Regions from separate parts of the Modestobacter sp. URMC 112 genome, predicted to be linked through region 2. Evidence: predicted binding sites of a transcription regulator. Region 2 holds the regulator's gene; the other holds the start of a gene.
What was found. The regulator LexA, encoded in region 2, represses DNA repair genes until DNA is damaged. The targets are predictions, from matches to a motif close to TCGAACANNTGTTCGA.

Region 1 (3,825 bases), 1.4 Mb from region 2:
GTGGTCGCCGAGCAGGTGGAGGACGGCGACTTCGTCGGCAGCGACCCGGTGCCCACCCTGGAGCGCCTGAGCGGGCTGGCGCTCGAGCTGGTCGACCGACTGCTCCCACAGCTGCGGCTGGTGGGTGCGGGGCTGGCCCTGCCCGGCATCGTCGACGTCGCGGACGGCGTCCTGTTGCGGGCGCCCAACCTGGGCTGGTCCGACCAGCGCCCGGCCGACGTGCTGGCCCGGGCCCTGCCCGAGGACCTGGTGCCGCTGCTGGGCAACGAGGCGGACCTGGCCGCCCGGACCGTCGCGGAGACCGCTCCCGGCCGGGCCGGGCCGTACCGCGACTTCCTCTACCTGTCCGGCCAGATCGGCATCGGCGGGGCGGCCGTGCTCGCCGGGCAGGTGATGACCGGCAGCTCCGGCTGGGCCGGGGAGGTCGGCCACGTCTGCGTCGACCCCGCCGGCCCGCCCTGCCGGTGCGGCTCCACCGGCTGCCTGGAGCAGTACGCGGGCCGGGACGCCCTGCTGGCCGCCGCTGGCCTGCCCCGCGGCTCGGCCTCCGGCGTCCTGGCCGCGCGGGCCGCCGAGGGCGACCCCGATGCGCTGCGGGCCCTCGACACGGCCGGCTGGGCGCTGGGGGTGGCCCTCGCCGGGGTCCTCAACGTGCTCGACATCCCCTCGGTCGTGCTGGGTGGCCACCTCGCCGAGCTCGGGGACCTGCTGTGCCCGAGGGTGGAGGGACACCTGGCCCGGCGCGTGCTCTCGGCCCGCTGGCGACGGCCGGCCATCGCCGTGGCGCCCGCCGCACCGGGTGCCGGGGCGACCGGCGCGGCGCTGCGCGCCCTGGACGCCGTCCTCGCCGACCCGGCGCGCTGGCTCACCCAGCCCTGAGCTCCCTCACAGTCCGACGAGCTCGTGCAGTGCGCCGACCTCGGTGCGGGTGAGCCGGCGGATGGCGCCGCTGCGCATCCGGGCCAGCTCGATCGGGCCGATCGCCGTCCGGGTGAGCCGGGAGACCGGCAGCCCGACCTCGGCCAGCAGGCGGCGGACGATGTGCTTACGCCCCTCGTGCAGCACGACCTCCACCACCGACTGGCCGGCGTGGGTGTCCTTGAGGGTGAACGAGTCGACGGCGACCGGGCCGTCGTCCAGTTCCACTCCCTTGCGCAGCCGCTTGCCCAGGTCGCGCGGCACCGAGCCGGAGACCTGCGCGAGGTAGGTCTTGCGGACCTCGTAGGAGGGGTGGGCCAGCCGGTGGGCCAGCTCGCCGTCGGTGGTGAGCAGCAGCAGGCCCTCGGTGTCCTGGTCCAGCCGGCCGACGTGCACCAGCCCGGTGGCGAGGTCGCCGACCATCTCGCCCACCGAGGGGCGGCCGCGCTCGTCCTTCATGGTGGTGACCACGCCGTAGGGCTTGTTCATCGCGTAGGTGACCCGGTCGTTGCGGACGTCGATCCGCGCGCCGTCGACCGCGATCTGGTCGTTCTGCGGGTCGACCCGGAGCCCCTGCTCGGTGACCTGCCGGCCGTTCACGCTGATCCGGCCCTCGGCGATCATGTCCTCGCAGACCCGGCGGGACCCGACACCGGCGCGGGCGAGCACCTTCTGCAGCCGCTCGCCCTGCCGGTCACCGGAACCCTCCGGCTCACGGTCGCCCGGGTGCACCGGCGCCAGTTCCATGTCCTCGGACCACACGCCGTGCTCGTCGTCCTGCGGCGGGCCCCCAGGGCTCTCGGTGCTCATCCCTGCCAGTCTCCCACCCCGGCGCGCGCAGCCCGGCCGGGTGCGTTCCGGACGACTGCGGATCTGGCAGATTGGGCTTCTGAGCTGCGCTTTCACCTTGCGCGAGCCGCCTGACGTCGGTAACATTCGAACAAGCGTTCGAGCGGTCCGGGAGGTGTCCATGAGCGAGGTGCGGTCGGCTCTGGACGCCTTCGCCGCCGAGGACCTGCACGAGTTGACCGACGGGCTGGTGCTCGACCGGATCGACGCGCTGGTGCATGTGGTCAACGCCGCCTCCGCGGAGCTGTCCCGCACGGTGCGGCACGCCGAGGTCACCCAGGCCGTGGAACACGACGGACTGAAGAGCCCCCGGTCCTGGCTGATCGGGCATGGGCTGCTGTCGGCGACCGAGGCCGGACGGGTTGTCCGGGTCGGGCGGGCGTTGGAGCACCTGCCCGCGGTCGCGGCCGGGTTCGCCGCCGGGGAGATCACCGCAGCCAAGGTCGACGCGATCGCGGCGATCACCACCCCGGACAAGCTGGCCGCCGCTGCGGAGCAGGGCGTGGACCTGGCCGCGATCGATGCCGACCTGGCCCAGCTGGCCGCGGTGCACCTGCACGAGAAGGTCGTCGAGACCGTCCACCGGTATGTCGCCGCACTAGACCCCGACGGGCCCGAACCGGACCCCACCGAAGGACGCCGGCTGGGCATCGCCCGGCACGCCGACGGTTCGCGGTCCTTCCGCGGTGACCTGGATGCGGTGGGTGGGGAGAAGTTCGAGGCCGCGCTCGAGTCGCTCGTACAGGCCAACCGCCCCGACGGCGACTTGCGCACCCGGTCCCAGCAGCTGGCCGACGCGCTGGTGCAGCTGTGCGACAACCAGCTCGCCTCCGGTCAGCTGCCGACGCTGCGGACGGTGAAGCCGCACGTGGTCGTCACCCTCGACGTCGAGGACTTCGCCGACCCGGCCACCGGCGCCGGTGCGGCCCAGACCGGGTTCGGCGCGCGGATCTCCGGCGAACGGGCCCGCTGGCTGGCGTGTGACGCGGCCATCTCCCGGGTGGTGATGGGACCCGGCGGAGTACCGCTGGACCTGGGGCGCACCCACCGGGTGGTCACCCCCGGACTGCGCCGAGCGGTCGTCGCCCGGGACAAGACCTGCGTGTTCGCCGGATGCGGCGCCCCGCACTGGTGGGCCGACGTCCACCACCTCGTGCACTGGGTCCACGGCGGCGAGACCAACCTCGAGAACTCAGCCCTGCTCTGCGAACGCCACCACACCAAGGTCCACCACGGCTTCCGGGTCGAACGACCACCCGACGGCCGATGGCGCACCTACCGCCCCGACGGCACCGAGATCCTCATCGGCCCACGCGTCTGACCCAGTGGCCGGAAGCTGCCCTGCTGCTGCGGCAGCCCAGACATGTACCGGTCGACGGTCGTCAAGGACCGTTGCGCCGGGTCGCACCCCCGCGGTCTCGTCAGGACTCAGGACGTCGGTCGAGCCTGCAAGGGCGTCTGACTTGCGTGGCGGAGCTGCTCAGCGGATGTCGGCACGGCGTACCACGTGGCGACGTCCGACTCGTCGCCCTGAGGCGTCCAGGCGACCGCGGCATGTGTGGTCACGGTCGCACCCGGGGGCACCGGAGGAAGCGACCAGCCGAGTTCGTCCGGTCGCCGCGAGAAGAACCCGTACCCGGTCGGAGGATCAGCAGCATCTCGGATGAGACCACGCCAGTCGGAGGGCAGGACGCCTTCCTCCACCTGGAGCTCGAAGAGGTCGTCATCGGGGCCACCGACGCTGAGCACCCACTGCGAGGTCTCGAACGTGTAGCAGGCCAGGTACTGGCCGAACGCCGGCTCACCACTCGCCCCGCCGTCCAAGGACGCGACCAGCTCCAGCGGTGGAGACGGCTCCCGTGCGGAGATGTCCACGACCGCACCCCAGCTGGCGGTCACGCTGTACTGCGGCAAGTAGGGAAGACCGTCAAACGGGTCCCTCGTGCAGGGGACCCACTGCACTTCCTCGTCGAGGGACACCCGGGCGCCCTTGCGCGAGTTCCTCCATGACGACTGATCCGTCCGTGTAGCCGGTCAGTCGTCGGGGTGCTCGGCGAG
Region 2 (3,825 bases):
GGAAGAGCCGCGCGAGGTGCTGCGCTGGTGCCTTGGTACCGGTCGGTGCTGACAGTTCCGTCGGGTCACCCCGCACCCGCGGTGGACGGGTTCCGCCCGGCGCCCCGCCGGCGCACCGGCGGGTCCGGCGGCAGGCCGGGGAGGGGTGGCGTGCCGCCCGGCAGGTGCCGGGCGCGGAGCTCCGCGATCTCCTTCTCGAAGTCCTCGACCGAGTCGAAGGCGCGGTACACGCTGGCGAAGCGGAGGTAGGCCACCTCGTCCAGCTCACGCAGCGGGCGGAGGATCGCCAGGCCCACCTCGTGGCTCGGGACCTCGGCCGAGCCGGTGGCCCGGACGGCGTCCTCGACGCGCTGGGCGAGCAGGGCCAGCTGGTCCTCCCCGACCGGCCGGCCCTGGCAGGCCCGGCGGACACCCGCGACGACCTTGGCGCGGTCGAACGGCTCGCTCACCCCGCTGCGCTTGACGACCGCGAGGACTGCCTCCTCGACGGTGGTGAACCGCCGACCGCAGCCGGGGCAGGCGCGCCGGCGCCGCGTGGTCGAGCCCTCGTCGGTCTCCCGGGAGTCGACGACCCGGCTGTCCGGGTTGTGACAGAAGGGGCAACGCATGCGCCGTGCACCTCCTCTCCGACGTGTCGCGACCGGTGGGACGACGGCTTCCTGCACCGCCGCCCCCGCCGGGTCCCCGCAGCCGCCCTGTGGACCCACCCGGGGACATCCGGTGGACGTCCAGGGGAGAACGTGGGGATCGGCTGTGGATGCCCTACATCCGTGTAACTACTAGATGTTGTGGTTGGACCGTACGTCCACCCCTATAGGTGTGCAAGCGCTGCAGGGCGTGTCGTCTTCCCGGCCGACCCGGCCGACCGATCCACCCCTCCCGTCACAGGCCTGGGACGAGCCGGGACAGCGGCGCCACGGCGCTCCGTGGCAGGTGGGGGCGGCCATGGAGCCCCACCGACCCGCCGGCGGCCGGGCCGACCGGGGGGACGAGTCGACGGGACCCGGGTCGACACGGGACGGCGCTGCAGTACGACTCGTCGGCGGAGGTCGGTCGACCCGCCGACGAGGCCCGCCGGCGGACCCGGCAGTACCGGACGACCCGGCGCTGCGGGGAGGGGCAGGCGAACCCGCGGCCCGGCGGAGCCGCAGGACTCAGGGCAGCTGCAGCAGCTGGCCCGGCACGATCCCCACGCCGTCCAGGTCGTTCACCTCGACGATGGCGTCCACGACGGCCCGGCGGTCCTCCTCCGGCGCCACGTCCCCGGCGATCGACCACAGGGTGTCCCCGGACCGCACCACGACGCTGCTGTCCCCCACGGGCTGGAGCCCTCCCGGACTCCCGCCGACCACGGCGGTGGCCGCGAGCGCGACGGCGATCCCGGCGGCCACGGACAGCGCGGCCACCACCCGGCGGCCTCGTCGGGTCAGTCGCAGCGGGGCCAGGCCGCGGGCCGGCCCGGGGGCGCCGACCCGGCGCGCGGGCGCGACCCCGACCCGACCGGCCCGGGCAGCGGTCACTCCGCCCGGCAGCGGCGCCGGCCCCGCGGGGCGGAGCCCGGCAGCCCGCCCGGGCGCCGAACCCGGCGCACGGACCCCCGCCGCCCGCCTGGCCTCCGCTGACGGGACCGCCCGGCTGCGCGCCGCCGAGATCGGCACCACGGCCGCCCGCGGCGCCGCCCCGGCAACCCGTCGGCGCCCCCCGGACCCGCGCCGGACGACCGGTCGGTCACTGAGCTGCACACTCGCCATCGGACCCGCTCCTCGCATCCCGGCACCGCTGACGTGGTCGAACGCGTGTTCGACCGGGGTGCCGACCGATGTCTACCGCAGGACGCCGACGGATCCACCGCGACACGGGTCTGCTTCGAACAAGTGTTTGAAACGGGCCGTCGGAGGCGCTACTGTCCGTGTCGATCAAGGGTGCGCGGACGACGTGCCCGGACAACCGGGCGAGGGGGACACATGGCGGTCGACAACGGGACACCCGGCGGCTCGGCGGGCACGTCCCGGCGCAAGCGGGCGGGCCAGCAGACCGCGGGGGACGACGGGGGCACCGTGCGCGAGTTCCCGGACCGGGGTGAGTCCGGCGACGGGCTGACGCAGCGCCAGCGCCGGGTGCTCGAGGTCATCCGCGACTCCATCGAGCGGCGCGGCTACCCGCCCTCGGTACGGGAGATCGGCGAGGCCGTCGGGCTGTCGTCCGCCTCCTCGGTCGCCCACCAGCTCTCGGTCCTGCAGCGCAAGGGCTGGCTGCGCCGCGACCCCAACCGACCGCGGGCGCTCGACGTCCGGCTCCCGGGCGAGGTCCCGGGCGACGCACCGGCCGTCGGCACCGCTGCGGCAGCGGCCGGCACGGACGAGGCCCCGGCGCCGGTCCCGACCTACGTGCCGATGGTGGGCCGGATCGCCGCCGGTGGGCCGGTGCTCGCCGAGCAGGCGGTCGAGGACGTCTTCCCGCTCCCCCGCGAGCTGGTCGGCGACGGCACGCTCTTCATGCTGAAGGTGACCGGTGACTCCATGGTGGAGGCCGCCATCTGCGACGGCGACTGGGTGGTGGTGCGCCAGCAGCCGACCGCGGAGAACGGCGAGATCGTCGCGGCCATGATCGACGGCGAGGCGACCGTGAAGACCTACAAGCGCCGCGACGGCCACGTCTGGCTGCTGCCGCACAACCCCGCGTACGAGCCCATCCCGGGCGACGACGCCACCGTGCTCGGTCGGGTCGTCACCGTGCTGCGCCGCCTCTGACCCGCGTCCGGTCCGGCCTGCCCACCCCTCGGTGCGGGCCGGACCGGACGGCGGGTGCCGACCGGCACCGCAGTTGAGGACGGGGCACGGACGAGGCGGTGGGGCGGCACAGGTCCCGGCGGGTGGGTCAGCCGAACCGGCGCAGCCGGCCCCAGATCCACACCACGACGGTCGCGACCAGTGCGGCGATGACGCCGGCCACCACGGCCGACACCTCGGTGGGCGCCGGGGTAACCGCCACCGCCCCGGCCGCCGGGTCGCTCGCGCCGGCCGGGGCGACCGGGACCGCCGCCGCGTCGAAGGGCACCGCGGTCACCGCCGACGGCAGTCCCTCGCCGGCGACCAGCAGGCCGCGGCTGTCGGCGTCGAAGCTGATCGCCTCCCCTTGGGGAGCCTCGGGCAGCGCGACCCGGACCGGAGCCCCTTGGAGGGCCCCGACGACGTCGGAGTCGGCCAGCGGCCAGACGTAGGCGTCGGTGTAGGTGCGCAGCGCCAGCCGCTGCCCGTCCGCCGAGACCGCTCCCCCGGTGACCATCAGCTGGCCGGCCCGGCCGACCGGTCCGCCCGGTGTGCCGGTGAGGGTGAAGCCGAGGTCGGCGACCTTGGCCATCGGCAGCGTCGCCCCGTCGGCGAGCGGTGTCTCCGGCCGGTAGACACCGCTGGCGCCCAGCACCTCCTTGGTCACCAGGTACGGCGTCCCGTCCGGCGCCAGCAGCAGCGCCTCGGCGTCGTGCGGCCCGTCGGGGTAGGTCAGCCGGGTGATGGTGCTGGCGCCGTCGGGCCGGAGCCCGATCAGGGCCACCGTCTGCCGACTGGCCTGGTTGTCCCCGATGTCGGCCAGCCAGAGGGTGCCGTCCGCGGCCAGGGCGAGGTCCTCGGGGTCGTACGGGTCGATCGGCGCCGAGCGCACCTCACCGACCGCGCAGGAGGCGTCGAGGGCGAACACCTCGGCCTGCGCGCCGCCGTCGTTCATCGCCAGCAGCGTCGCCCCGGCGGTGGTCAGCCCGGAGATCTCCGGCAGCCGGGGGTCGCCGATCTCGCACCGGGTCACCGGAGCCCCGAAGGCCCCCGTGGC

Region 1: the regulator LexA is predicted to act here: its motif matches at 1,855-1,870, upstream of ACWIX6_RS13075 (DUF222 domain-containing protein).

Annotation. Positions count from the first base shown of each region.
Region 1 is NZ_CP199957.1:2,794,935-2,798,759, forward strand. It holds gene ACWIX6_RS13065 (ROK family protein) at 1-879, shown strand, start outside; gene ACWIX6_RS13070 (pseudouridine synthase) at 886-1,728, opposite strand; gene ACWIX6_RS13075 (DUF222 domain-containing protein) at 1,889-3,088, shown strand; gene ACWIX6_RS13080 (hypothetical protein) at 3,196-3,747, opposite strand; gene scpB (SMC-Scp complex subunit ScpB) at 3,802-3,825, opposite strand, start outside.
Region 2 is NZ_CP199957.1:1,417,608-1,421,432, reverse strand. It holds gene nrdR (transcriptional regulator NrdR) at 66-608, opposite strand; gene ACWIX6_RS06775 (LysM peptidoglycan-binding domain-containing protein) at 1,155-1,520, opposite strand; gene lexA (transcriptional repressor LexA) at 1,965-2,750, shown strand; gene ACWIX6_RS06765 (hypothetical protein) at 2,878-3,825, opposite strand, start outside.